Regions from separate parts of the Halomonas sp. Cn5-12 genome, predicted to be linked through region 1. Evidence: predicted binding sites of a transcription regulator. Region 1 holds the regulator's gene; the other holds the start of a gene.

Region 1 (14,971 bases):
CAGAGAATCCGCCGATAAACGTGAGCAGCGTGAGCCACTGCTGGCCGGAGGCCATGGAAAGGGCGAGCGCATAGGTGTCGGGCTCCACACCGCTTTCTGAAAACAGCAGCAGACCAGCGGCGGCCAGGGGAACTACGAAAAAGGCAATCGCCAGCAAGTAAAGCGGAAACAGCCAGCGTGCTTTAGTGGCGTCGTTAGGGTGAATGTTCTCGACCACCGCCACATGAAACTGGCGGGGTAGACACAGGATTGCCAGCATGGCGAGCAGGGTCTGCGCCCAGAAGCTCTGGCCAAAATCCTGATTAGCGAGCTGGCGCTGAAGTTCAAGCTGACTCTCTGCGTGCCCCATCAGCTCACCCAGGCCATCGAACATGCCCCAGGTAACAAAAGCGCCGAGCACGACAAAGGCCAGCAGCTTGACCAATGACTCAAACGCGACGGCGTGGATTAAACCTTCATGATGTTCAGTGGCATCGGTATGCCGCGTGCCGAATAGAATGGCAAAAATGGCCATCACTACTGCCACATAAAAGGCCGTATCGCCAAACAGTGGCGTATGAGTAACATCGGAAGCGTCGGTGAGCACGCTGAACGTGGTGGAGACCGCTTTTAGCTGTAGCGCGATGTAGGGCAGGGTGCCGACAAGGGCGACCAGACTAGCAAAGGCGGCCAGCGATTGGGTTTTACCGTAACGGGAGGCGATGAAGTCGGCAATGGAGGTGACGTTTTGGTGCTTAGCAACGCGGATCATCTTCGCCAGCACAGGCCAGAAGAGCAAAAACGTCAGAATAGGCCCGACAAAGATACTGGCAAATGACCAGCCCGCGGTGGCAGCTTGACCCACCGCGCCGTAGAAGGTCCATGACGTACAGTAGATAGCGAGCGCTAGGCTATAAATAATCGGGCGGCGCCGGCTAGCGCCGTGAGTGCGTGCACGCCGGTCGCCAAACCAGGCAATACCAAACAGCACTGCAATATAGAGCAGTGACACCGCGACCAGCAGCCCGCCATGAAACATAGTGTCTCCTCACCAATCGTACTTTTAACTGTACCTTTAAATAGCGCGTACTGAGCAGTACGTCTAAACAGCACGTCTAAACCGGCCTTCGCCCAGCAAAGGGCTCCATTCTAGGCGAAGGGGCGGCGCTACGTCTGCCGTTCGTTGGCCAGTTGGCAAACGGTGGTCAGCAGCGGTGAGGTGTCGCGGAGTGTGCGTAGCTCATTGAGATCCGCGTCCCCGGTCTCTGGGTTTAGCGGAATCAGCTCTCGGCTTGAGCAGTTGAGGATGTAGGGCTGCGTGGTGATCAGGTCCGTATGGCGGCGCTCAAACTGGTAAAGAATAAACTTGGCCACCAGATCGCCATCGACGGTTTGGGCACGTACATTCTCGCTATCCACCACACTAAAAGTGGTGGTGATCGGGAAAATAAGCGTCCAGGGTCGCCACATGTTGCTGGACGTGTCGCTGGAAATCACTTGGGCCGTTTCCGGCAGCTGCAGCTGCTTATGCTCGAACCAGTCATACTCAAATTGAACCTGATAACCCAGCATGCCCAGCCCACCAAACACCGGCACGATCCATTTGGGTAGCCGCTTACGGCTGATTGTTCGAAGCAATAGGCCGATACCTGCCGCGGCAAGGCCTGCAAACACGGCGGCCACTAAGTGCCAAATCATACTATTTCCTTCTGAAAAGCCATCGGGCTTCCCTGAGGAAGCCCGATGGAAGATGGTTCCGTTCGCTATTGGCCGACGGCGCAACAGAGTGGAACGATTATGACTTAGTGATCAACCGCTGCACCAGCACCTTTCGGATAGCGTACGCTTTCCACCAGGTCCTGAATTTCTTGCGGCGGCGCATCGGTGGCGTTAGAGACAACGAAGGCCACAGCGAAGTTGATCAGCGCGCCTACAGCACCAAACGAGAGCGGTGAAATGCCCAGTATCCAGTTATCCGGCGTATTGGCCAGCATGTTGGTGCCCGGAATAAAGAACCAGCCCAGGTAGGTGAAGATGTAGAGCAGGGTGCAGATCAGACCTGTCAGCATACCGGCAATTGCGCCTTTGTTGTTCATGCGCTTAGAGAAGATACCCATCATTAGCGCAGGGAACAGCGAGGCACCGGCAATACCGAAGGCAAGTGCTACCGTTTGAGCGGCAAACCCAGGTGGGTTAAGGCCCAAGTAAGTTGCTAGTAGGATCGCACCGGCCATGGAGATACGTGCTGCCAGCATTTCGCCTTTTTCGGAGATTTTCGGGTTGATCATGGTTTTGATCAAGTCATGACTGATCGCTGACGAGATTGCCAAGAGCAGACCCGCTGCCGTAGAGAGTGCCGCTGCGATACCGCCCGCTGCAATTAAGCCCACTACCCAGCCTGGTAGGTTGGCAATTTCAGGGTTCGCCAATACCAGGATGTCGTTGTTTACTTCTAGCTCGTTACCTTCCCAGCCGCGATCAGAAAAATCAGCCGCATTGTTGTACATCTGGATACGACCGTCGTTGTTCAGGTCGTTGTGGGTAATCAGGCCAGTCTCTTCCCAAGTGCGGAACCAGTCAGGGCGATCTTCATAGAGGATGGGGTTAAGAGCGGCTTCTTCATAGTTTTCCACCTGCCCAGCCATATCTGGATAGACGGTTGTAGCCAGGTTGAGACGTGCCATTGAGCCAACCGCAGGAGCGGTTAAATACAGCAGTGCGATGAAGACAAGTGCCCAGCCCGCTGACCAACGTGCATCGGCTACTTTCGGTACAGTAAAGAAGCGGATAATAACGTGGGGCAGACCGGCAGTACCGACCATCAGCGATAGAGTGAACAACACCATGTTCAGCTTGTTATCAACGTCTGCGGTGTAGTCTTGGAAACCCAGTGCATTGACCACATCGTCAAGCTTCGTGAGTAACGGAATGCCGGACTCTGTATGTGTGCTGAACATGCCGAACATCGGGATTGGGTTGCCGGTAAGCTGCATGGCGATAAACACCGCCGGGATAGTGTAGGCGATGATCAGTACCACGTACTGAGCAACCTGCGTATACGTGATGCCTTTCATACCGCCGAAAACAGCGTAAAGGAAGACGATAAACGCGGCGATCCAGATACCCCAGGTGTTGCTCACTTCTAGGAAGCGGGAGAACGCAACGCCTGCACCGGTCATCTGGCCGATAACGTAGGTCACCGAGGCTACGATCAAACACACAATCGCCACTAAACGCGCGGTGTTACTGTAGAAGCGGTCGCCGATGAAATCTGGAACGGTGAACTTGCCGAACTTACGCAGGTAAGGGGCAAGTAGCATCGCCAGGATAACGTAGCCCCCGGTCCAGCCCATCAGGAAGGTGGAGTTAGCGTAGCCGCCAGAAGCGAGCAAGCCCGCCATAGAGATAAAGGATGCCGCCGACATCCAGTCGGCCGCTGTGGCCATGCCGTTGGTGATCGGGTGTACGCCGCCACCGGCGACATAGAAGTCTTTGGTGGAGCCCGCTCGCGCCCATATCGCAATCCCGATATAGAGGGCAAACGAGGCGCCAACAAACAGTAAGTTAATTGCAAACTGGCTCATGCTGGCTTACTCCCCCAGGCCGTATTTTTTGTCGAGCGCGTTCATTCTCCAGGCGTAGAAGAAGATCAGCACGATGAAGGTAAGAATGGAGCCTTGCTGAGCAAACCAGAAGCCCAGGTCCGTTCCGCCAACGGGAATGCCCGCGAGTAGCGGACGGAACAGGATGGCACATCCATAGGAGACAAATGCCCAAACCATGAGGCATCCGAAGATTAGCCGGACGTTGGCCTTCCAGTATTCAGCAGCATTGGATTTATCGTCTGCCATTGTGTTGCTCTCCAGTTGTGATTTTTAGGGTTGGAAAGTGAACTCAAGATAGCGTTTGGTTCATCAGGGCGACCCCGCATAGAAAACCGCGCTGGGTGTTGGGCGGTAAGACAGTGTTGCCAGGCACGTCACCTTCTTATTGTTAAGCCGTCTTGTGTCGTTATTGGGTGATCGGCAAGTTATCGTCAGCGGTTTGAAGTGCGTTAGATAGGTGTCGTGCGATTACCCTGTATGACTCGTTGATAATACTGGGCAATAATTGCAAAAAATAAATCCCAGACTTTGGTATCAGGTGCTCTTTGCAAGGCAGTGAAATTGGCTGTTTTGAATATAAAGCATTATTTTTATTGATTTTTCATCGATATTTAAACGCCGTCTGAGAAGTGGTAGGACAATAGTCTATGGCTCGATTAAAAGTAATGTTTGCTACCTTAATAAGAGGCGTTTAGTTGGTTTAATTGTGTTTAAAAAGCCGCTACTTTAGTCGCTAAACGAACGTCGTTAAGACGTTCGTGCTATAGCAAAAAGTATAAATGCATTGGTTGAAAAGTAATCAAACCGTTCGTTGTCCTTCCTAATCATTGCGCTTGAGCGAGGTCACCCATGGTGGAAGTGGATCTGTCCCAGCTACCGTTTACGCTGATGGATGAGGCGGGGCGCGATCATGTTCGTCGCGGGATGGATCTTGCCTACTTTGACCGCGATGAAATTATTCTGGAGATGGGCCAGGCGGGCGAATCCGTTTTCTTGATTCATAAAGGCGAGGTCGCCGAACTTGATCCCACCCTGCCTGCTGCTAGTGCGCGCATTGGCCACTACACCGCAGGCGATTTGTTTGGCGCCATCAGTATCCTCAACGGCAAAAGCCGCTACCGCTTCCAAGCTGAACAAGAGTGCCTGTGCTATGTGATGCCTAAAGCGCTGTTTACTCAACTGTGCCGTCACTATCCACCGTTTGAGCAGTTCTTTAAGCAGTCGCTCTCACACAAAGCGCGCCTGCTCACCGAAAAACGCGCCGAAGGCGGCGTCACTATGGCGGGCTTTATGCTGGCCAAAGTGAATGAGTGTATGCGCGAGCCGCTGCTCATTGATGCCTCAAAGAGTATTCATGACGCTGTTCGACAGCTACATGATAGTCATGCGGACAGTCTACTGGTCGCTACTGCAGGCTCCCTGGGCATGGTGACCAAAACCGATCTACTCAATGGATTGGTATTGGGTAACTGCACCCAGGCAACACCGGTTGAAGCGCTGGCCAACGTCTCCTTGGTCACGGTAGCTCCCGAGCAGTACCTGTTTGAAGCGCTGATTTTAATGACCCGCCATAAAGTGGCGCGGGTGGTGGTAATGGACGGGGGGAGTGTTAAAGGCGTCGTTGAGCTAATGGACGTGTTGAGCTTCTTCTCTAGCCGTAGCTACGTGGTCAGCCTGCAGGTGGAGCAGGCCAACAGTCTGGAAGCGCTGGCGGCGGCCAGCCAGCGTACGCCGGAATTAGTGAATGCGCTGATGGCGCAGGGCGTAAAGCTGCGTTTTGCCATGGATCTGTTGGCGGCGCTGAACGGGCGCATTATGAGCAAAGCGTGGAGCTTCACAGTGCCTGAGCAGTACCACACCCAAAGCTGCTTAATGGTGATGGGCAGCGAAGGACGCGGCGAGCAGATCCTCAAAACCGATCAAGATAACGGGTTGATCTTAGCTGATGATTGCCAGTGGCCCACAGTGGCTGAGGAGATGAACACTCTAACGGAAACGCTAATCCAGCTAGGCTATCCACCTTGCCCCGGCAATATCATGGTGTCTAACCCAGAGTGGGTAGGTACGGTTTCCCAGTGGAAAAACAATATCACTAAGTGGGTCAATGCCCGAGATGGCGATAGCCTGATGAAACTAGCGATTCTATTGGACTCCCACTGCGTGGCGGGTAATCCGGCGCTACTGGATCAGGTGCGTGAAGCGCTGTTTGAGCGCTGCTCCCACGATGAACTGCTGCTCTCTTACTTTGCCCGGGCGGCACTGCGCTTCTCGACGCCGCTGACGCTATTTGGCTCGCTGAAAAAGCCCCAGCACGGTATTGATATCAAAAAAGGCGGTATTTTTCCGATAGTCCACGGTGTGCGTACGATGGCCCTTGAGCGGCGCATTAATGCGACCTCTACCTTGGACCGCTTAGATGCCTTGGCCGCCGATGGGCGGCTTGACCGCCGCTTTGCTGATGATCTAGGCGAGGCACTGGCGCTGTTTACCGAGCTACGCCTTCGTCAGCAGCTTCAGGAGTTGGATAACGCCAACCCTAAACGTACCAATCGAGTGGTCGTTCAGGAGCTCTCTTCGCTAGAACGGGACTTGTTGCGTGAAGCCCTACACATCGTGAAAGACTTTAAGCAGCGTCTTTCCCATCGTTACCATTTGGAGTATTCGTGAGCGGAATGCGCTTGTTAGATCGACATATGACCCTGTTCAGCGGTTCACTGCGCACGCTGCTTCAGCGTGAGAGCGACCGCCGTCGCTGGGCGGACTCGCCCTATGCCTGGCTGTTTCAGCCTTATATGGGGGAAGAGGCCGTGGCCATGGCGTGCCAGGTAAGCGCCGTTCAGCCCGCTGTAATGAGTGTGGCGGCGGTGGTGCTAAGCCCGCGCCAAGTGCACACCAGTCGTACGTGGGTGGCCACCTTAGTTGCATCATCGGCGCTGGCGCCTGCTACTCTGCGACGCCATCATCAGTTGCATACCACGCACTCGCCCCGTTCTCCCGATGCTGAGTGTCTGAGTGAGCTGGCGGAGTTTATTGGCAATCGGCCGTTAGTCGGGTGGCAATTAGAGAACACCATTGAGCCGCTTAATGGGCTGTTTCGAAACGTGCTGGGATTCGGGCTGCCTAACGCGCAGGTGGATATTGCCAAGCTGCACGGGCGTCAGCTACGGCGGCTGCATCCTCATATCGAAGCCAGCAGTTGCCTTGGTGATGCGCTTACCCGATGGAAACTGCCCCCATTAACCTGGCCCAGCGTGGTCAGCGAAGCCACCGCCAGCGCGTTGCTGTATCTGCGTCTTCAGCGCGAGATAGCGTTAACTGCCTAGGGTTTGTATTGGGTAGAGCTTCGTAGTGTTGTTAGAATATGCGCTGCTCCTTCACCCATCGGCAGTGCGACGATCATGTTACAACCTGACTACTTTGACCCCACTTCGTCAGACAGCGCGTCTGACGAGCCCCTTGTCCAGCAGCATGAGCTGCAGGATGCCAAGCAGAAGCGTGAATTCAACAAGTTGCAAAAACGCCTGCGGCGCGAAGTAGGGAACGCCATCATCGATTACAACATGATCGAGGATGGCGACCGGGTCATGGTGTGTCTCTCTGGTGGTAAAGATAGCTATACGATGCTGGAGATTCTGCGCAACCTACAGCGCAACGCACCGGTTAATTTTTCCCTGGTAGCGGTCAATATGGATCAGAAGCAGCCAGGTTTCCCAGAACACGTGTTGCCCCAGTACCTGGATAAGCAAGGCGTGGAATATCACATTCTGGAGCGTGATACCTACTCGGTGGTGAAGGAGAAAACCCCGGAAGGTAAAACCACCTGCGCGCTCTGCTCAAGGCTGCGGCGTGGTTCGTTGTATGGCTTTGCCGAGGAGATTGGGGCCAACAAAATTGCTTTGGGCCACCACCGGGAAGATATCCTGGAGACGCTGTTTCTCAATATGTTCTTTGGCGGCACCTTAAAAGCCATGCCACCGAAGCTGCTCTCGGATGATGGTAAAAACATCGTGATTCGCCCGCTGGCCTACTGCAAAGAGGCGGATATTGCGGAGTTTTCAAGGCTGATGGAGTTTCCGATCATTCCCTGCAACCTGTGCGGCTCTCAGCCCAATATGCAGCGCCAGGTTGTCAAAGAGATGCTGGCGGAGTGGGATAAAAAACACCCCGGCCGGTTGGAGAGTATGTTCAAAGCGGTGACCAACGTTGCCCCTTCGCAGCTTGCCGACCGTGAGCTGTTTGATTTTGCCGGTCTGGAAGCGAAGCAGGCCGCATTGATGGAGGGGCGCATTCAGGCGTTTAACGTGAGTTAACCGCTTGGGCTTCCTCTTCAGCTAGGGTGATGAGGCGCCGCATATCCAAAATATTGACCTCGCGCCCGGAGACGGCCACCACGTTTTGCTGCTGAAAGCGGCTAAGAATACGGCTAACCGTCTCCACCGCGAGGCCTAGATAGTTGCCCATATCTGCCCGTGACATGGAAAGCCGGAAGCTATAGGGGGAGTAGCCCCGGCGCCGAAAACGGTCAGAAAGTGTAATCAAAAAGCTGGCCAGCCGCTGATCGGCAGTTTTGCGTGACAGTAAACGCATCATCCGCCGGTCGTCTCGTAGTTCCTTGCTCATGCTGCGGTAAAGCTGGCCGCGCAGTTCGGGCAGCTCCTCGGAGAGCGAGTCCAAACGGTCAAACGGAATTTCGCATACCGTGGTGGTTTCCAGGGCAATCACGGTGCCGGGGTAGTGTTCTTCGTCAATCCCATCCAGACCCACCAGCTCGCTGGGTAGAAAGAAATTGGTGAGCTGGTCGTTGCCATTCCCTTCGCTAGTCACCTGCTTCAAGCTGCCAGAGCGCACCGCGTAAACGCTGGTGAAAGGATCTCCTTGGCGAAACAGCCGCTCGCCTTTTTTCAACGGCGAGCGGCGGCGGATAATCGCATCGAACTGGCTCATATCCTCAAGCTCTAGGGCAAGCGGTAGGCACAGCGAGCTTAGGCTACAGGTTTGGCAGCGCGCCTCTTGCAGCAGTGAACGTCGTTGGCTGGCAGGATATGACATGTGGTGCTCCCTTTTTATTAGCCATCATAGGCGCAGGGGGTAGGTGTCTCGATACGCTTATAAAATCTTCGAGTAGCGTTGGTTGCCCTGATGTTGCAGGTGATTATCGAAGGCCATGGCTAAGTGCCGAATCAACAGCCGTCCGGTGGGCGTAGCTTGTAAATAGAGGCCTTGGCGCACTAGCAGGCCATCCTGCTCGGCGGTTTTCAACCGTTCAAGAGCGGTTGAAAAGTAATCAGCGGCATTTATCTGCCAACGCTGGCCTATTGCTTCAAGGTCAATGGCCATATCGCACATTAAGCGCTCAATCACCTCTCTGCGCATTAGGTCATCCTTATTTAAGAGTAACCCTTTTACGGTCGCTAGCCTACCTTCATCTAAGGCAGCTTCATAGTGGGACAGCTGAGTGGGGTTTTGTGCGTAAACGTCGTCTACCCGAGAAATAGCCGACACCCCCAAACCAATCAAGTCGCACTGGGAATGGCTTGAGTATCCCTGGAAGTTGCGCTGCAGCGTACCGTAGCGCTGTGCCTGAGCCAAGCTGTCCTCTGGGCGAGCAAAGTGATCCATACCAATATGTACATAGCCCGCTTGGGTCAGCATCTCAATAGTGGTACGCAAAATAGCCAGTTTTTCATCCGCGCTGGGCAGGTCGGCTTCATTAATACGTCGTTGGGGCGCAAAGCGGGTTGGCATATGGGCATAGTTAAAGACCGACAGCCGTGCCGGGCCCAGTTCAATCACTTGGCTTAGGGTATCAGCGAAGCTTTGCTCGGTTTGAAAGGGCAGGCCATAAATTAAATCGAGGTTGAGCGAGCGAAAACCAAGCCGGTGCGCCTCATCCATCAAGGTTTCAGTGAGCACCCGTGGCTGCACGCGATTAATCGCTGCCTGCACCTGTGGGTTGAGATCCTGAACGCCCAGGCTTAAGCGATTAAAGCCCAGCGACTGCAGGTGGCGCAGGGTAAAGACATCCGCTTCGCGTGGGTCAATTTCAATAGCGTAGTCGCGGTCCGGTGCGCTCGATAAGCCAAACCGTGCATCCAGGCGGTCTATTAAATCGCTCATCTGCGCCAGGGTTAAGAACGTCGGCGTGCCGCCGCCCCAGTGCAGCTGCTGCACTGGCCGCTTTGTATCAAGATGCCGGGAGGTCAGCACCATTTCTCGATCCAGCCGAGACAAGTAGGGCTCTGCGAGGGCTGTATTTTTCGTGGCGATTTTATTGCACGCGCAGTAAAAACAGATTTTGCGACAAAAGGGCACATGAACATAAAGTGAGAGCGGCTTTTGGCTGGCATTGCTGCGTTCAAGCGCCTGGGTCATATCGTCAGCGGTGAACTGGTCGTGAAACGAGAGTGCTGTAGGGTATGAGGTGTAGCGAGGGCCGCTGGTGTCGTAGCGGCGTATCAGGGCGTCATCCCAGGCGGTGGCCTCAACCGCTGCAGAAATAGGGTGAGCGAGAGCAGCAGTGGCATGAACGGGCATAAGGAGCGCTCCTAAGTAGCAGGGCAAAGCAAGAACCGATCAACATAAGCGACGAGCTTCGCAGCTCGAACGCGTGTTGGAATGCTACGTCAGCGTAGAAGGGAAAGCGTTGAGCTATATCAAGCGATAGGATGTTTGTATTGAGTATTGTCTAGAGGAGTTTGATGGGTAAGCTCTTAATGCCCGGCATGGGGCATCAGCGCCCAAAGCTGCCACAGGGCAAAACCGATAATCGTCAGCGCGGCAAGGCTACGGGTCGCCGGGTGACGAATTAACTGGCTGAGCTGGCGGGCGGCCAGACCCGTGGCTAACAGGGCAGGCAGCGTTCCCAGGCCGAAGGCCCCCATCAATAGCGCCCCTTGTAGCGGGTCGGCGATGGCCAAGCTCCAGGCGAGCATCGAGTACACCAGCCCACAAGGCAGCCAGCCCCACAGGGCACCGAGCGCAAAGGCTTGCGGCAGGTGAACCACGGGCATCAAACGCCGCCCGACGGGTTCGATGAAGCGCCATAGCCTGCGCCCCACGGCTTCGACTTTCAATAGCCCTTTCCACCAGTTGGCGATATACAGCGCCATTAGGATCAGCATCACCGCCGCGACGACCTGCAGCGCGATACGCGCCTGAGGTGACAGCGATACCAAGGTGCCGAGCGCGGCCACCAAGGCTCCTGCCGTCATATAGCTCAGGATACGGCCCGTGTTATAGCTGAGCAGTAATCCCCCCATGCGAGCTGGGTGGCGCATGCTGGGTGGCACGGCGAAGGTGAGGGCGCTCATGATGCCGCCGCACATGCCAATGCAGTGAGCCCCGCCCATCAGGCCAAACACAAACGCCGCCATCAACGGCGGCAGGTCAAGTCCGGTCGGGTTCACGGCGGTGGCTCACGGTCACGGGGTGGCTTGGTACCTTTTTTGCGCTCGGCGCGCTGTTCGGGGGTGAGATCGTTCTCATCGTCGTCGAACAGAATGCGATGGGCAGGGCCTTCCAAGTCGTCGAACTGGTCATTCTTCACGGCCCAGAAGAACGCCCACACTGCCAGCCCCAACAGAATCAGCGACAGCGGAATCAGTAGGTAGAGAATGGTCATACGGTCACCGGTGTGGCTGGGGCTATCTGAGGAGCGGGTGAGGTACGCCAGCGCGTGAGGCGCAGCGCATTACCTACCACGAAGAGAGAGCTTAGCGACATACCGATCGCCGCCAACCAAGGCGGTACCAGCCCCATCGCGGCCAGGGGAAGCGCAGAGAAATTATAGCAAGCCGACCAAATCATATTTTGGCGCATGATGCGCCGAGTGGCGCTGGCAATCTCGATGGCCTCGAAAATACGTATTAAGCGTGGGCTGAGCAAGACCGCATCGGCCCGAGTGCGTGCCAAGTCGGTGGCGCCATTCATGGCAATGGCCACATCGGCACCGGCGAGCACGGGTACATCGTTAATGCCGTCGCCAATCATGACCACACGTTCGCCCTGCGCCTGCAGTTCACGCAGCCGCTCCAGCTTACCTTCTGGTGATTTGCCCGCGTGCCAGGTGGTGATGTTGAGCTGCTCGGCTAAGCTCTCTACGGCTTCCTGCGTATCGCCTGACAGTAACTCAACGTTAAGCCCTCTGGCCTGCAGGGCGGCTACGGTTTGCGCAGCATCTTCACGGATACCGTCGTGGAGCTTAAACCAGGCCCGCGGGGCGCTATCTTCACTCAGCAGCAGCCACTGCCCGGCGCTGGGCGGCGTGAGTGGCTCGGTCGTTGCAAAATCGGGCTTGCCCAAGCGCCACGTTGTGCCGTTAAGCACGCCTTCTAGCCCGCTGCCGGTGACGCTTTTCACCTGACGCGCCTGCAGTGTGGCATCGCGGAACGGGCGAAACGCGCGGGCAATGGGATGCTCGGAGTGGGCTTCCAGCGCGGCGGCAATGGCCCGTAGCTGTTCGCTACTTTGCTCGTTTAACGGGCAGGTTTGGGTGAGCTGCATCTCGCCACGGGTGAGCGTGCCGGTTTTGTCAAAAATCACCCGCGTGGCGTTAGAAAGTGATTCGATGGCATCGGCGCGGGTGATCAGCACGCCACGCTGGCGCAGCTGTCCATGCCCTGCCGTGAGAGCCGTTGGGGTGGCGAGTGCCAGCGCACAGGGGCAGGTCACCACTAGAACGGAGAGCAGCACCCAAAGCATGCGGGAAGGGTCGATAAACCACCACGCCACGGTCACGCAAGCGGTGACCACCAGCAGGCGCAGTACAAACAGGTGGGCCATGCGCGCCGCCATTTGCGCCAAACGTGGGCGGCTGGCAAAGGCGCGGTCGGTTAAATCCACAATGCCCGCCACGCGTGCATTGTTGCCTGCATGAGTAACCCGCACCGTGAGCGGGTTTTCCATGTTTTGGCTGCCACCTACCACCTGTTCGCCCACTCGGCGGGTGACGGGCAGGTACTCGCCGGTCAGCATCGACTCGTCCAGGCTAGACTCGCCATCTTCGATAATACCGTCGGCGGGGACGCCATGGCCGGGCTTGATAAGTACGCGGTCGCCTGGGGCAAGCTCGCTAGCGGGCAGAATGCGTTCGCTGCCGTCAGCTTCCAGCCGTGTAGCAGACACCGGTAGCACGCCACTAAGCGCATTGCCGCTATGGCCGCTGCGCCGCCTAGCGCGTCCTTCCACGTAGCGGCCAAACAGTAGGAAGAAGGTAAACATGGCGACCGAGTCAAAATAGACCTCACCCACGTTAAACAGCACCGCGTAGCTGCTGGCGAAATACGCGCCACCAATGGCTAATGAAACAGGCACATCCATCCCTAGTACGCCGGTTTTGAGATCGCGCAGGGCGTTACGGAAGAAGGGCAGCGCCGAAAAGAACACCACCGGCGTTGCCAGAGCGAACGAGAGCCAGTGAAACAGCGCAAAGAAGTCTTCACTGAGTTCCCCAGGCCCCGACACATAAATGGGGATGGAGAACATCATCACCTGCATCATCCCGACCGCCGCCACTATTAAGCGGCGCACATTCATGCGCTCTTCATGCTGCAGCCGCGTCTGGGCTTGGTCGGGTTCATAGGGCTGAGCATCGTAACCAATCGCGGCAAGTTCAGCGAATAGCTGCGATAGCTTTACTACGTTTGGGTCCCAGGAAACCCGCAGGCGGTGATGGGTCAGATTCACCGCGCTGGAGACAACGCCTTCAAGCGCGTTCAATCGGTGCTCGATAAGCCAGGCGCAGGCGGCACAGGTAATCCCTTCTACGGCAAGCGTTGCCCTAACGTGGCCCTCATCGCCATCCGGATGAACAAACTGCGACTGTAGGCCAGGGTCGTCAAATACCGACCAAGTATCCGCTTTTGCAGCTTGACGCTCATCGGGGCGCTCAGGCAGTTCGGTACGGTAGCGGTAGTAGCTCTCTAATCCGCCGTCGACAATGGCATGGGCCACGGCTTCGCAGCCGGGGCAGCATAAAGAGTGGGACGTGTCATCAATGACGATACGCCACGGTGCCCCGTCGGGCACCGGGCTTCCGCAGTGGTAGCAGCTTAGCGCTTTAGTGCTCATTCGCTCTCTGACCGCCCTCCGGGCAGAAGGGCAACGCTCGTTTCATTGGGGAAGCGGGCTTCGCCGATCAGGCGCCACTCGGCGTCATCGCCTTGCACGGGCTGAATCTGTAGGTACCAGCGGTAGCGCAAATTATCCGGCCCCTGAGTGATATAGCGGCCTTCGCGCACGTGTTCTAGTACGAAGGATTGATCACGGTCATCTTCGGTGGGGAAGATGAGATCTAAATAGAGTTTATCCGGACGAGCATCGCCAGCAAGGTCGATCACAATATCACTAGTCAGTGGGTCGATGCGCAGGTCGGCGCTCAAATTGAGTTCGCGCGCGCGCTCCTGCTTCGCCAGCACCATGTTAATAGCTTTACCGTGCTCGTAGTAATCCTCCTGGACCACCATGCCGTCGTAGCTCTTGATCGACATGATGGCGAAGCCAGTACTAAATAGGATGGACGAAAACAGCAGCCCTAGTAAAAACCACGGCCAAAACTGTTTGTACCAGGGCGGAATCGAGGTGTCTGACATGACGCATTTATCTCCTAATGTCGCTCAAGAACCGCGTTTCGCGGGTCTGGCGAATTTGCTCATCTTGCTGCGCCTGCAGCGTAAACGTAATCGCGTGGCTGGGCTCGCTTAACGACGCTGGGTCGGCCAGTACGGTAATCACCTGAGTGCGTGATTCACCCGCAGGTACACGCAGCGAGGTGTTATCCAACTGCAAATTAGGTAAGCCTGCCGCGCTAATATCATAGGTGTGATCTTGGGAGTCCAGGTTGCGCACAGTCAGGCTGTAGACGTTGCTGATCTGCCCGTCACGGGTCATTTGGTAGAGCTGAGTACGCTCGCGCTCAGCGTCAAAGCTCATCGGGGTACGGTCATTAACTGCCCAGGCAAAAGTCGCCATCATCACCACCAAAGCAACGAAATAGCCAATCAAGCGCGGGCGAAGAATATGACTTTTCTTGCCTTCCAGCGCGTTTTCAGTGGTGTAGCGAATAAGTCCTCTGGGGTAGCCCATTTTATCCATCACGCTGTCGCAGGCATCGATGCAAGCGGCGCATGTGATGCACTCGTATTGCAGGCCGTCGCGTATATCAATGCCGGTGGGGCAGACCTGCACACAGAGTTCGCAGTCGATACAGTCTCCCAAGCCCGCTTCTCGCGCTTGCGTATGGCTAAGTGATTTCTTACGTCTACCACGTGGCTCGCCTCGCGCTTCGTCGTAAGAGACGATCAGCGTATCGCGATCAAACATGACCGACTGGAAGCGGGCGTAGGGGCACATATAAATACATACCTGCTCACGCAGCCAGCCTGCGTTGA
Region 2 (14,971 bases), on a different contig from region 1:
CGCCGATCCACGTGCTCGGCAAGCCGAAAAAAGAGGCCATTGAGCACGCCCACGCACTGCTGGACCGCGTAGGGCTTAGCGCTCGCGCCAACGCCTACCCGGCACAAATGTCCGGCGGCCAGCAGCAGCGCGGCGCCATTGCCCGAGCGCTGGCCATGAACCCTGAAGTAATGCTGTTTGACGAGCCGACCTCAGCGCTGGACCCGGAACTGGTGGGCGATGTACTAAAGGTCATGCGTGACTTGGCCGATGAGGGACGCACCATGGTCGTGGTCACCCACGAAATGAGCTTTGCCCGCGACGTTTCCAGCAAAGTAATTTACCTGCACCAAGGTTTGGTAGAGGAACAAGGGGCTCCCGACGATGTACTCGGTAACCCACAGTCACCGCGCCTGAAGCAGTTCCTGGCTCCTAAATACTGATCCGCGAGGCACCCACACCATGCTCGATTTGCAAGGTTACGGCCCCCGCCTGATCGAAGGGGCGGGCGTTACCGTTCAACTGGCCGTTCTATCGCTGATCTTGGCCATCCTCCTAGGGCTGCTGACGGCCAGCGCCAAGATGTCGCGTAACTGGCTGTTACGTCGCACCGCCACCGTTTACACCACGGTGATTCGCGGTGTGCCGGACCTAGTGCTGATGATGCTGCTGTTCTTCGGCGGCCAGATCGGCGTCAATGCCATCAGCGACATGCTGTATTACAACTATGACATCGACATTTACATCAATTTCAATGCCTTTGCCGCAGGCGTACTGACCATCGGCTTTATCTTCGGTGCCTACATGGGCGAAACCTTTCGTGGGGCGTTCATGGCAGTGGATAACGGCCAGATAGAGGCAGGCAAAGCCTACGGCATGAGCAGTGGTTTGGTTTTTCGTCGCATTCGCTTCCCCCAAATGATGCGCCACGCCCTGCCCGGCCTTTCCAATAACTGGATGGTACTGCTCAAAACCACCGCGCTGGTCTCGGTGATCGGCCTGACCGACATGGTCCGAGTAGCCGCCGAAGCTTCCCGCGCGACCCACGAGCCCTTCGTGTTTCTGATCCCTGTGGCGGTGGCCTACCTGCTCATTGCCAGCGTCTCCGAGTGGATCTTTGCGCGCCTACAAAAACGTTACGACATCGGCTTTGGGGGGCAGTGACATGCTAGATATCTCTGCATGGTTTAACGATCTGCTGGCAGACAACCTGATCTTTACGCCCACCACCCTGGGCTACTACTGGGAAGGCTTGGTGACCACCACACAGCTGGTGTTTCTATCGCTGGTGGCCGGGTTAATTCTTGCGGTTCCGCTGGCCATTATGCGCAGCTCTAAGCATAAGTGGATCAGCCTGCCGGTCTATGTGTATACCTACGTATTTCGCGGCACGCCGCTGCTGATCCAGCTCTACATCATCTACTACGGCGTTGTGTTCATCGACGGTATCCAGGAAACCTTCCTGTGGCCAGTGCTAAAAGAAGCCTTCTACCCGGCGCTTATCGCCTTTACGCTCAATACGGCGGCCTACACCACCGAGATCTTCCGTGGGGCGATCAAAGCCACGTCTAAAGGCGAGATCGAAGCAGCGCGCGCCTATGGCATGTCGCAAAACCTAATGATGCGGCGGATTATTCTGCCCAGCGCCTTTCGTCGTGCGCTGCCCGCTTACGGCAATGAAGTCATCTTCATGCTGCACGCCAGCGCGATTGCTAGCGTGGTGACGCTAATGGATCTCACCGGCGCGGCACGCTTTGTGTATGCCCGCTTTTATGCGCCGTTTGATGCCTTCCTGTTTGTCGCGGCCATCTATCTCTGTTTAACCTTTGCGATTTTGTATTTTTTCCGCTTCCTAGAGAAAAAATTACTGGCCCACCTGCGGCCACAAAATTCCTAGCTACAATAAATCCAACACGTCCAGCGTAAAACAAACGTTGGTTCAAATGCAGACTCCCCCTTTTCGCCGACCTCAACCTGGGGTACGTTAAGGGGGATCACCTTGGGTGAACCTGCTTCTTTTGGAGTCTAAAAATGAAAAAACTACTGACTGCTTCTCTGCTGGGCTTGGCCGTCGCTGCAGCATCTTCTGCTCACGCGCGCGATTACGACAACGTGCGTATCGGCGTCGACGTTCCCTACGAGCCCATGGAATACCGCACCGCTGAAGGTGAACTGACCGGCTTCGACATCGACCTGGGCAACGCCCTATGCGAGCGTATCGGTGTTACCTGTGAGTGGGTCGAGCAGGAGTGGGACGGCATTATTCCAGGCCTGATGTCACGCAACTACGATGCAATCATGTCTTCCATGACCATCAACGACGAACGCCGTCAGCAGGTGCTGTTCTCTGACCCCTACATCACCATGCCGTCTGCCTGGTTTGCCCCCGCCAGCCTGGACATCAGCGAAGCCAACGAAGAGACCCTTGCGGGTAAAACCATTGGCGTTCAGCGCGGTACACTGCAGGATAACTACGTTACTGATAACTTCAGCAGCGTTGCCGACATCAGCCGCTATTCCACCGCCGACGACATGGTGCTGGACATGGAAGCACAGCGTCTAGATATCGTCTTCCTCGACTTCCCGATCGGCCAGTCCACGCTGCTAGACAGCGAAGAAGCCGAGTACGTCGTGGTGGGTGAACGCATTAGCGAGCCTAAAGAGTACTTCGGTGAGGGTTTCGGTATCGCCTTCCGTCAGCGTGATGAAGCTCTGGCCGAACAGTTCAACGAAGCTCTGGCTGAGCTTCAGGAAGACGGCACTTACGATGAAATCTACGCCCGTTACTTCGGCGAAGAGTAAGCGCTAACTGCCTAAGATTGCCTCCCCGCTTGGGGAGGCACGCAAGCGAGACGCCATCATGCCCTCACGCCTCCTCTTATCCCCCGCGCTGCACGCGCTTCGCCCAGGTACCCGTGGCAATATCGCCCGTTTCTACCTGAGCGAATGATTCTACGAATAGCCCACCCCGCCTTTTGGCACGCCCGTGCCAACTTCCCCTCGTTACGCTGACCGGTTCGGTAGCCAGCGATATTCTCTACATTCCTGAGTTCATCGGCGTGGATGCGGATTTTATTGTGCTCAGCGAAGGCCGCTGGGCCATTGACCACGTTTGGGCGCTGGGTAAACCGATTTTCAGCGCCTGCCAGGCCCCGTCACTCCAGCGAACTTGCTCCGCCAAACCGGGTCTTTACTATCACTTAACCACATACAAGGAGGTATCATGGCTGAATCGACGGCGGCTCACGCAACGCCACAGGCAAGCGCCGCAGAGGTGTTTCGCCCCTCTTCCCACTGGACGGCCTGGGGACAGTGGCTGGCGCTGTTCACCATGACTGTGGACCACCTGACCCGCTACGTGCTGCCGGGAGACTGGGATTTAGGTTGGGCGGGTTCATCCATTGGGCGCATTGCGTTTCCGCTGTTTGCCGCCATGGTGGCGTGGCACGGCCTGTTTAATACCCGCAACCCACTGCGCTACTCACGGCGGATTTTGATTATCGGCCTCGCCGCGCAAGTGCCCTATATGCTGATGCCACGCGCCTCGGATGCGTTCATTTTGAACGTCTGTTTTACGTTGGCCAGCGGGTTGGCACTAGGAGCGCTGGTACGGCAAGGCTGGCAGCACTATCAACGGCAAACGTTAGGATTTGGTTGGCTCATGTTAGGCGCTGCCGTCGGCGTTACGGTGTGGTATCTACTGGGATTTTGGGTGGAGTATGGCCATAACGGCCTGCTGCTGATTCCGCTGTTTATGTTTGCCATGCAGGCGCTCAGCGAAACCCGAAATGCGTTGAAATCGCGCCTTTGGGCGGGGCTAGCGGCATTTCCTGTGCTCTGGATTGCCGGGCAAATGAACGCCTCCGACATGGCTAAATCGTTCACCGTCGCCACCTGCGTGATCGTGCTGATGCTGGCTGCCGGTGCTGCCCAGCGAGTGCCGCCGGTGGCGCTGGAGATGCCGCGCCGCCTTTGGCTTGCCTGGTACCCAGGGCACTTTGCCTTGATTGCCCTGTGGCTACTGCTTAGCGGTCAATTGGCAGGTTAGGCGCCTGTTCCGCCACACGCTTGTTCACTTCTTCACGCATCCAGGGCTGGTAGCGGCGCAGCCGTGCCCGTCCTTCGGTCTTTGCCTGATACATCGCCGTATCTGCCTGTTTAAGCACATCGGCATGGTCGCAGGCCGTGGCATCAAAACAGGTGTAGCCCATGCTAGGTGTCACCTCTACCCAGCGGCTCTCTAAACGGTACTTGCCGGACAACGCGCTCTGCACCGCATCCATGTAACGCGCCGCCACGGCGTTGAGCGCCTCAGGGTCGGTGACATCAAATAGCGCCAGCAGCACAAACTCATCGCCGCTTAAACGGGCGGCCATATCATCCGCCTGCAAACACGACTCCAAGCGGCGCGCGACCTGCACCAACAAGTCATCCCCTGCGGCATGGCCTAGGGTGTCGTTAATCAGCTTGAAGCGATCCATATCCATAAACATCACCAAACCACCGCGCTGGTCGTTGTTCTGCCCATTACACAGCGCCTCTAAACGCTCGATAAACAGACGCCGGTTGGGCAAATCAGTTAGCGCATCGTAGTAAGCCTGGCGGTAGATAATCGCCTCGTTGCGCTTTCGTTCGGTGAAATCCTCAATAATCGCCACACCGCCCACCATCTGGTTGCTGGCGCTATGTACCCCGTTGAAGAACGCTCGCAAAGGCGTGCCCACACTGGCGTTGGGCAGTTGGTAAGTGCCTTCGTAATAGCCCGTGCCTTTTTCCAGCGCATCCCTAACCGCCTGAGCCACCTTTCGGTCGGCAGAGCGGTCCAGCATGCGGTAGCCGAGTAACTTTGAGCGCTCCACGCTCAGGATAGCCAGCAGTTTGCTGTTACAGTCGGTAATCTGCCCCTGCTCATCGAAGTGCAGCACGCCTAACGGCGAGTGCTGAAAAATAGAGCGATAGCGGTTTTCGCTTTCGCGCAGCTGCGCCTCCCGGGCGGCCATGTTTACCCGCAGGGCAATATTGTCGTGAATAGTACGGCTAAAGCGGCGGCTAGTGGCGATGATCAAACCTAAAAAAAGCACCAGCATCAGGCCGATTAAAATAGAGAGCGGCGAGCCCTGAAACAGAAACTGCAGCTTAAGCGGCAGCAAAATGGGAAGCACAAAGCCAATGGCGATCCACCACACGGAAGAGAGCGTAGTCACGCCCCCCGCAGCAATACCGGCCAGCACAATCGAGAGCGCGGCAATTTGGGCGGGGTGATTGTGGCTAAACAGCAGCACGCCGGAGGCGCCCCACACGCAGCCAGAAGCAATCGCCCCCACAGCAAACCAACGCTGCCAGCGCTGGCGCTGCTGCTGTAGCGCAGGCAGGCGCTTAAACCGCTGGGCTAGCAGTAATCTCAATCCTGAAATCGCCACCAGCACCGTAAACCACCCCAGCAGTAGCGCGGCATCCACCACCGGCCACATGGCCGCTACCAGCAGCCCACCCGCCAGCACGCTGCTCAGCACTGGCTGCCATAGGTTGTCGTAAAGCAGGCGCACTTTTTCACCGCGCAAACGCTGCATGGTGATGTGATGGTCACGCTGATAACCACTGCGCAGCCCGGAGGCCATCGCCGTGGCGGCGAGGGGTGTGGGGGGCGACATACAAACTCCCTGTTCTTCAGTCGGCTTAACGCCAATCTTATTGGTTAGGCTTTGTTTAATACATCTGTTTTAGCACGTTTAAGTCACAAAAGTAGTCACCATCAGAAATTAAAAAGCCGCCTTTTCAGGCGGCTTCGTTGTTCATAACGTAGATTCAAAACTCCACTCAACGGGGGGCGCATCGGGTATCAACGCCTGACAAGCACGCACTTTTTCAAGCAGCTCGGCGTGACTCGACGCCACGACGTTAACGTGAGCCAGCTTACGCCCTGGGCGCTCGGCTTTGTCGTAGCGATGCAGGTGGGTGTCGGCAATGGCTAGCAGCGCGGCGTTATCACCTTCCAGGCCAATCACATTCACCATGCAGGTGGGCGCAATGGCATTGGTTGCGCCTAACGGCAAGCCTTGAACTGCCCGCAGATGGTTCTCGAACTGGCTGGTCACTGCGCCGTCCATCGTCCAGTGGCCGGAGTTATGCACCCGCGGGGCCATTTCGTTGGCCAGCAGGCTGCCATCACGGGTTTGGAACAGCTCCAGCGCCAGCACGCCCACGTAATCCAGCTCATCCAGCAGCGCACGAATGTAGCTGTCGGCGGCTTGTTGAACGCTGGCGTCCAAATCCGGCAGTGGGGCCACGGAGTAGCGTAGGATGCCGCCCACGTGCTGGTTCTCTGCCATGGGGTAGAACACCACATCCCCATCGCGGCCGCGCACCGCAATCATCGATACTTCGCGCACAAAATCGACAAACGCCTCGACGATGAGCTGCGTATGGCCAATCGAGTCCCACGCCTCTTGAGCCTGTTCCGGTGCTTTCAGCACCGCCTGCCCTTTGCCGTCGTAGCCTTCCGTGACCGATTTGGCCACTACCGGGCAACCAAGCTCAGCGGCGGCGGCAGCGAGCTGCTCAGCACTTTCCACCACGCGATAGGCCGGCGTGGGAATACCCAAGCGATCAAACAGCGTTTTCTCTTCTACACGGTTTTGGCACACCGCAATAGCGCGACTGCCGGGATAAACCGGCTTGTGCTGCTCAATCTGCTTTACCAATTCAACGGGGAGGTGCTCGAATTCATAGGTCACTACATCGACCTTATCCAGAAACGCCGCCAGATGCTGGTTCTCCGGGTCGACAATCACCTCGCCGATACCCGCGCTGGGGTTACCGGTGGTATCTAAAAAGGTGAAAGTGTTCCCCAGAGGATAGCCCGCTAGGGCCAGCATGCGGCCTAGTTGGCCTGCGCCTAGTACGCCAATATTTTTTGCAATCATACGTTCTTCCATCTGAGTGCTCATATTGGGCAACCTACTGTGCTGGCTGGTTAGATGCAGGTACATCGGGGCGCGGATCAGGGTTATCCAACACCAGTTGTGTCTGTTCAGTACGGAACGCCTCAACAGCTTCGCGCACGGCGCTGTTCTGAAGGCCCACAATTTGTGCGGCCAGCAGGCCTGCGTTGGTGGCACCGGCTTTGCCAATAGCTAGGGTGCCTACCGCAATACCACCCGGCATTTGAGCAATAGAAAGCAGTGAATCCAAGCCCTTCAACGCTTTAGACTCCACCGGCACACCCAGCACCGGAAGTGCCGTTTGTGACGCGACCATACCCGGCAAATGAGCTGCACCGCCTGCGCCTGCCACAATCACCTGCAGGCCACGCTCAGCGGCACTTTTTGCATATTCGAACAGCAGGTCGGGTGTGCGATGCGCCGATACCACACGGGTTTCGTAGGGAACGCCCAGCCGCTCTAACATCGCCACCGCGTGCTCCATGACCGGCCAATCAGACTTCGACCCCATGATCACGCCCACTTTGGGTGCGCTGTTCGACATGCAAAACTCCTCGGCCAACGGCCTAACATAAGCTAGAAAGCAGTCCATAAGCCGTGCAAAGCGCGGCTCACTCAGAATTAGGAAGGCGCATAGTTTACCAGAGCCACGGGCATTTGCGGGTGTTACTCGCTGCGTGAAATTTTCATCAAATTAGGCATTGAAAACCGCGTGAGTTGGCGGCATTGTGTGTTTGTCATTTCCGACTGATGGAGTCACATGAGTACGGCATACTCAACTGCTCACGCAGAATCATTAGATCCTCCGCGAAGCAGCCCTGACCTCGATGTCAGGGATTTAGAAAAACGTACGCGCCTCATGCGTATTATTACCCGTCTGATCGCCGTATCAGATCTGGGAAGCCGCGAAATAGCCCGCCAAGCTGGCTTACCCGTTCAAAAGATCAGCGACCTGCTCGCCGGAAGGCTAGAGCATCTGGACATCAACGAGCTTAATGTCCTGCGCCGCACGTTAGAGCTGGAGGCGCCATAGCAACAGCTACTACATCAGAATCTACCCCCTTTCGATACAGGCTGGCCCATTGGGTCAGCCTGTTTTTGTTTGTCACGCTTAATAGGACGTCTTTCATGAAAACAATCAGTTAGCGCTTTAAGATTAAGTGAGCATTAAGAAAAGCGCGCTAACTCATTGACGAGAATCAACTTTCCCCTTCAACGTAAGGCGTAGTCTTAGCGTACCCCGACCATTCGCCCCTGCGAATGACGTTTTACTCGCTAAGGAGGCGCTATGGACGCCATACGCCGCTCGCTACTCGGCCAGCTGGCCCGCTTAAGTGCAGGCGCTGCACTGGTACCCTTTTCTAGCCTTGCCCAAGCAGGCATTAATCAGCAGCCTGCCCGGCGTGAAGGTGATCCCACAAAGCGCTACGGCATGCTGATTGATCTTCGCCAGTGCATCGGCTGCCAGGCTTGCACGGTGTCGTGCCATATTGAGAACGCCGCCCCGCTTGGCCAGTTTCGCACCACGGTCTCCCAGTACGAAGTGCAGCATCAGGAGAGCGGTGAGCTGGCCACGTTTATGCTGCCCAGGCTGTGCAATCACTGCGAAAACCCGCCCTGCGTGCCCGTTTGCCCCGTTGAAGCTACCTACCAACAGCAGGATGGCATCGTTGTGGTTGATAGCGACCGCTGCGTGGGCTGCGCTTATTGCGTTAACGCCTGCCCTTACGATGCCCGCTTTATTAACGAGCGCACCCAAACCGCTGACAAGTGCACGTTCTGCGCGCATCGCTTAGAGGCAGGGCTACTGCCCGCCTGTGTTGAAAGCTGTGTTGGAGGTGCGCGGATTATTGGTGATATGCGCAACCCTGACAGCCAAATCAGCCGCATGATTCAAGAACACCGTGATGCACTGATGGTACTTCAGCCAGAAAAAAACACGCTTCCCCAAGTGTTCTACCTCGGGATGGATGAACGCTTCACTACACGCCCCGTGGCGGAACCCGTGGCGCTTGAAGTGTTTGACCCCCACGGCCAGGAGATGGGCTATGAATTCCACCATTGAACTGCTCGCCCCGCGTTATGACATTGCCTGGTACCCCTGGGCAGTACAGTACTTTTTCATGATCGCCGTCTCCTACGCGAGTCTCTGGCTTGCAGCCCCCGCGTTAATCTTCGGCAAAAAAGCGTGGCTGCCCACCGCACGTCTTGCACTCATCGCTTGCGTCAGCACCACGCTGGTCGCACCTGTTGCGTTACTTGCAGATCTACACCAACCGCTGCGCTTTTGGCACTTTTATGCTTACGCCAACACCCACTCGTGGATGTCCATCGGCAGCGTGGTTCTGCCGCTCTATCTCGTCAGCGTACTGGGCCTTGCTTGGCTGGCTTGGCGCCCGGCGCTCCAGGCCCAGCGCAATGCGCCAGGGCTGAGCGGATGGGTGGCTAAATGGCTAAGCCTGGGCGATAGCGCTACTCCAAGGGCACTGGTGGCCATCGTGGGGGTAGCCGCACTACTGCTTTCCAGCGGCATTATGCTTTATACCGGCGCAGAGCTTGCCATTGTGAAAGCACGCCCGCTATGGAACACCGTATGGCTTCCGCCCATGCTGGTCGCGACAGGCTTCATCGCGGCAGCAGGGCTGGTGTTGGTACTCAACCAGGTAAGCGGGCTGTGTTCGCACGCCACCGTTCGGCAAATGCTGTATGTCCTACTCGCCTTCTGTGCAGTAGCGGGTTTAATCGCGGCTAGCTGGTTCCTGGATGGTATTAACGCCAACGTTGGCTCGGTCGCCGCAGCGCTGGAGTCTGTTCGTCACAGCCCTTCCTGGCGTAGCACCGCGCTGTGGGGCGGTATTACTGGCATAGCACTTTTTATAGCGGTGGCGTGGTTACTCTCACGCTCGACCCAACGCCAACCCGCACTGCTTGCCTGGGCTTGGCTACTCGGTCTGGTAGCTATTCATATGGGCTGGATGTTCCGTTGGGTGGTGCTGATGGACGTTCAGCACGTCGCCCGTAACAGCGCAGGCTTTCACCACTATGGCATCCCCGCTGGCTCTTCCGGCCTGTTAGGTATTGTCGGTACGTTTGGGCTTTGGCTCGCCGCTATCTTACTGATTGAGCTATTTATCCCATGGCGGCAAGCCCAGCAAGGTGGCGTTAAACCGCCGCCCTCTTTCGACACCAATACACCCAGTGACTCGCTTAACGCCGAACAAGGAGCGCCTAACCATGGCTAAGTCTGCTCAAGACCCCTCACGCCGCCGGTTTCTCAAAGGCGCCGCTGCCGCAGGCGGTGCCGCCACCTTTGCAGTAGGCTACGCTGACCCGCTTGCCAAGATGGCCAAAGGACTCAGTGGCAGCGCGGGGGAAAAACCCAAGCACAACATTCACGGCAACTCGCTTACGCCGGAGTACCGCGTTGACTTAACCACTGGCGAGCTAACCCTCACTCCCAATCAACGCACCGCCTTTACCATTTGCTACGGCTGCACCACCCAGTGCGGCGTACGGGTACGCATTGATGACACCCAAGGCGAAGTGCTGCGGGTATCTGGCAATCCTTACCATCCGCTCTCTGCAGATGACCATTTACCGATGCGCACCCCAGTGGCCGATGCGCTTCGCAGCGTCAGCGCCTACGGCGAACAGGGGCAGGTTAACCGCTCTACCGCCTGCGCCCGCGGCAATGCCATGATGAGCCAGATCACTAACCCGTTTCGTATCGACCACTGCTTGAAGCGCGTTGGCGAGCGCGGTAACCGGGAGTGGCAAAAAATCTCGTTTGAACAGCTGATTGAAGAGATTTGTGAGGGGGGCGATCTGTTTGGTGAAGGCCATGTGGATGGGCTGCGCGCCATTCACGACCACGACACGCCTATCGACCCTGCCAATCCAGAGTACGGCCCCAAGGCGAACCAGCTGATGGTCATGGAAGCCGGCGACTACGGGCGCTCCGATTTACTCAAGCGCTTCACGCTCAACGCCTTTGCTACCCGCAACTACGGCCACCACGGCTCTTATTGCGGCTTGGCGTTCCGCATGGGGTCAGGGGCCGTGATGAACAATATTGTCACTAATGCCCATGTAAAACCCGACATTCAGAACGCACAGTTCATCATGTATATCGGCTGCGCGCCTAGCCAAGCAGGCAACCCGTTTAAGCGTCAAGGCCGCTTGCTTGCTCAGGCACGCGCCGCAGGAACCCTTGAGTACGTGGTAGTCGACCCCGCGCTAAATGCTGCCACTTCCCACGCGGCGGATAATAATCGATGGGTGCCCATTCGCCCCGGCACCGACAGCGCCTTTGCCATGGCGATGATTCAGTGGCTGCTGGACCACGAGGGCTATGCCAGCGATTTTCTCGCCCTGCCGGGCCAGTCTGCTGCTGATGCCGCGGGCGAGACCACCCACACCAACGCAACGCATTTGGTCATTGATACCTTCGAACATCCGCGCCGTGGCTACTTTTTGCGCGCCAGCGATTTGGGCCTTGCTGAGGCCGGTAGCGATGCGGATATGCCCGTCGTCGTGTCAGGCGGCGAATTCGCGCTCAGCGAAGATGTCATGGCCGCCGAGCTATTTGCCGAGCGCGCAGTGGAGCTTGCCGATGGCAGCACCGTTACCGTTAAAACCAGCCTAACGCTGCTGCGTGAATCGGCCCATGAATACGACATGGACACCTATGCTGAACATTGTGGTATTCCCAAAGCAACGATTATCGACTTAGCCAAAAAGTATGCCAGCCACGGCCGTAAGGCCGCCGTTAACTGCCACGGCGGTATGATGTCAGGCAACGGCTTCTACGCTGCTTTTGGCGTTCAAATGCTCAACCTGTTGGCAGCCAACTACAACATGAAAGGCGGCAGCGCGGTGGGCGGCGGCACCTATAAAGGCACCGGCGAAGGCCCACGCTACGACTTAGCTAATTTCCCCGGCAAGCGTGGCCCACAGGGCGTGTTTCTCTCGCGCTCACGTTTCCCCTATGAAAAATCGTCGGAGTATCAACGTAAGGTAGCGGCTGGCGAAAACCCCTACCCTGCTAAGGCTCCTTGGCGCTCGCTCGCGCCGCCAACACTCACCGAACATTTACCTTCCGCGCTGGATGGCTACCCTTACCCTATTAAAGCGGTAATTGGCTGCATGGCTAACCCGATTTATGGCCAAGCGGGCTTAAAAGGCGTGGTTGTTGATAAGTTGAAAGATCCCAAGCGCTTGGGGCTGTTTGTCGCGATTGATGGCTTTATCAACGAGACTAACCGCTACGCCGATTACATCGTACCGGATTCAGTGATGTACGAAGTATGGGGCTTTGCAGGCTCCTGGAAAGGCACGCTAGGCAAGCTGACCACCGCGTGCTGGCCGGTGGTTGAACCGCGCCAACAAAAAACCGCCGAAGGCGAGCCGGTGTCTATGGATAGCTTCTTTATTGCCGTAGCTAAACGGCTGGGGCTGCCGGGCTTCGGTGATAACGCCATCCCCGATACTGATGGCAATCTGCACCCCCTCAACCGCGCTGAAGATTACTACTTGCGGGCAGCGGCCAATATTGCCTTCCAAGAGACGCCGCTACCAGAAGCGAACGAAACTGACGTTGCCCATAGTGGCATTGCACCGCTGCTGCCTAAGCTTGAACGTACGCTGAAAGCCGACGAGCGCAGCCGTGTGGCCTATCTGTACGCCCGGGGTGGACGTTTTGAAGATGCCAGCGAACACTTCGTAGGCCAACATTTAAAACGCCAGTGGAAAGAAACCCTGTGTGTCTATAACGAAGCGGTTGGCACCAGCATTGATACCACCAATGGGCTGCCAAACCGGGGCGTACCGTGTCACTCGCTGCCTCAAATGGCGAATAAGCAGCCCATGCGGGAGATCTTCTCAGAGCAAGAGTGGCCGTTACTGGCATTCTCGTTCAAATCCAATCTGATGAACTCCTACGCCATCGGTAACGAACGGCTGCGGATGATCAAGCCCTACAACCCCGTGCAAATGCACCGCCAAGATGCCGAACGCTTTGGCATTCAGCACGGCGACACCATTCGCATTGAAAGCCCTGGCGGCAGCGTGGTGGGGCTAGCCCTGGTAAGCGAAAGCGTTGTGCCCGGCGCACTGGGTATTGAACACGGCTACGGTCATAAAGATTTAGGCGCCACACCACACATCATTGACGGTGAACCCCAGCCTGATATGCCGTGGATGCGGGCAGGCATCAACATCAACGACTTGGGGTTTAAAGACCCTACGCGGGCGGTAGACGGCACTTGGCTTGAACCGATTAGCGGCGCCAGCGTGCGCCAAGGGTTACCGGTTAAAGTAAGCCGCGTATAAACCGGCTGGGGTAGTGATGCTACAGCGTGATCACTACCCCACCCAAAGCGACGACGATCACGACTACCCATGCAGGCAGCTTCCACACGGTGAGCAGCAGAAAGCCCGTCAACGCCAGCACGAACTCGTACGGCCCAAGAATGGCACTGGTCCACACCGGCTGATAAAGCGCCGCGCCTAAAATCCCCACCACCGCCGCATTGGCACCACGCATCAGCGCTTGAGCACTGCTCCACTGGCGGAACTGGTTCCAAAATGGCAGCACGCCGACCAGCAGCAAAAACCCCGGTACAAAAATCGCCAGCAGCGCCAGTAACGCGCCAATCACGCTGGGAATTCCCGGCAACAGCGCGCCTAAATATGCGGCAAACGTAAACAGCGGTCCTGGCACCGCCTGCGCTGCGCCGTAACCGGCCAAGAACTCATCCGCCGTGACCCAACCCGATTGCACTACTTCCGCTTCCAGCAGCGGCAGCACCACATGGCCACCGCCAAACACCAGCGCGCCTGAACGGTAGAACGCATCGACGACGTTCAACCAACCCGCACTCGCCGCCAACAGCGGTAATAGCACCAACAGCCCCGCGAATATTAGTAACGCCAGCGTGCCCGCTTGGCGTGTCACCGGGAAGTGTAGCGATTCGCTAGACGATGCTGCAGCGCTTTGGCGACAAAGCAGCAGCCCCGCCACGCCGCCCAGCACAATCGCCGCCACCTGCCCCAACGGCCCGCTAACCAGCACCACCGCGAACACCGCTGCCAGGGCAATTCCCGTGCGGGTTTTATCCGGGCAGAGGTTGCGCGCCATGCCCCACACCGCGTGGGCCACAATAGCCACCGCCACCACTTTTAAGCCATGAATGATGCCGCTGGCCACCGGGCCATCTAGCACTGCCGCGCCCAATGCAAACAGCACCAGCACGATGGCAGAGGGCAGCGTAAACGCCAGCCACGCCATTGCCGCCCCCCAGGGGCCAGCGCGCATCAACCCTAAGGCAAAGCCCACCTGGCTACTGGCTGGCCCCGGCAAGAACTGACACAGCGCGACCAAATCCGCGTAGGCCTGCTCGCTGAGCCACTGGCGGCGTTCAACAAACGCCGTACGAAAGTAGCCCAGGTGCGCCACCGGCCCGCCAAAGGAGGTCAGCCCCAGCGCTAAAAATGCCCAAAAAACCTCGCTGGCTCGTTCTCGTATCTTATTCTCTACCGCCATCGTACCCACCGTTTACTCATTAAAAAGCGCAAGGCATTAAGGGTACGCCTTGCGCTTGACGACTTAGTGACAGCCTAACCGCGTGGGTGATCCGTCAAGAATTACTCTTGGTCGGTCACCGCACCGGTACTGGCCGAGCTGACCAATTTGGCATACTTCGCCAATACGCCTTTACGATAGCGAGGCGTAGGCTGCTGCCAGGCCGCGCGGCGGCGCATCATCTCGTCATCGCTGATGTGCACGTCGATGGTATCGGCTTCGGCATCGATGGTAATGGGGTCGCCATCTTCGACCAGCGCCAGCGGGCCGCCGTCGAACGCTTCCGGCGAGACATGCCCCACCACGAACCCGTGACTGCCGCCCGAGAAGCGACCATCGGTAATCAGCGCCACGTCGTTACCCAAGCCACGCCCCATGATGGCCGAGGTGGGCGTGAGCATTTCGCGCATGCCGGGGCCGCCCTTCGGGCCTTCGTAGCGGATCACCACCACGTCGCCCGCCACCACGG

The links. The regulator FNR, encoded in region 1, switches genes on or off when oxygen is low (the NO sensors DNR and NnrR bind a similar motif). The targets are predictions, from matches to a motif close to TTGATNTANATCAA.
Region 2: a site for FNR is predicted at 8,110-8,123, ahead of dsrO (sulfate reduction electron transfer complex DsrMKJOP subunit DsrO). Genes of this name have one in related genera too.

The regions. Positions count from the first base shown of each region.
Region 1 is NZ_JAKGAY010000006.1:46,395-61,365, reverse strand. Features, by position in the region: gene L1249_RS05400 (NahK/ErcS family hybrid sensor histidine kinase/response regulator) at 1-1,018, opposite strand, end outside; gene L1249_RS05395 (hypothetical protein) at 1,147-1,677, opposite strand; gene L1249_RS05390 (sodium:solute symporter family protein) at 1,782-3,563, opposite strand; gene L1249_RS05385 (DUF4212 domain-containing protein) at 3,570-3,830, opposite strand; gene L1249_RS05380 (putative nucleotidyltransferase substrate binding domain-containing protein) at 4,434-6,251, shown strand; gene L1249_RS05375 (DNA polymerase III subunit epsilon) at 6,257-6,907, shown strand; gene ttcA (tRNA 2-thiocytidine(32) synthetase TtcA) at 6,983-7,894, shown strand; gene fnr (fumarate/nitrate reduction transcriptional regulator Fnr) at 7,881-8,633, opposite strand; gene hemN (oxygen-independent coproporphyrinogen III oxidase) at 8,691-10,118, opposite strand; gene L1249_RS05355 (sulfite exporter TauE/SafE family protein) at 10,295-10,990, opposite strand; gene ccoS (cbb3-type cytochrome oxidase assembly protein CcoS) at 10,987-11,205, opposite strand; gene L1249_RS05345 (heavy metal translocating P-type ATPase) at 11,202-13,652, opposite strand; gene L1249_RS05340 (FixH family protein) at 13,649-14,173, opposite strand; gene ccoG (cytochrome c oxidase accessory protein CcoG) at 14,181-14,971, opposite strand, start outside.
Region 2 is NZ_JAKGAY010000004.1:5,570-20,540, forward strand. Features, by position in the region: gene L1249_RS03585 (ABC transporter ATP-binding protein) at 1-422, shown strand, start outside; gene L1249_RS03590 (ABC transporter permease) at 442-1,143, shown strand; gene L1249_RS03595 (ABC transporter permease) at 1,145-1,876, shown strand; gene L1249_RS03600 (transporter substrate-binding domain-containing protein) at 2,011-2,781, shown strand; gene L1249_RS03605 (TraX family protein) at 3,203-4,027, shown strand; gene L1249_RS03610 (diguanylate cyclase domain-containing protein) at 4,005-5,630, opposite strand; gene L1249_RS03615 (5-(carboxyamino)imidazole ribonucleotide synthase) at 5,772-6,902, opposite strand; gene purE (5-(carboxyamino)imidazole ribonucleotide mutase) at 6,937-7,464, opposite strand; gene L1249_RS17535 (XRE family transcriptional regulator) at 7,681-7,953, shown strand; gene dsrO (sulfate reduction electron transfer complex DsrMKJOP subunit DsrO) at 8,209-8,985, shown strand; gene nrfD (NrfD/PsrC family molybdoenzyme membrane anchor subunit) at 8,969-10,162, shown strand; gene L1249_RS03640 (molybdopterin dinucleotide binding domain-containing protein) at 10,155-13,250, shown strand; gene chrA (chromate efflux transporter) at 13,270-14,463, opposite strand; gene ilvD (dihydroxy-acid dehydratase) at 14,565-14,971, opposite strand, start outside.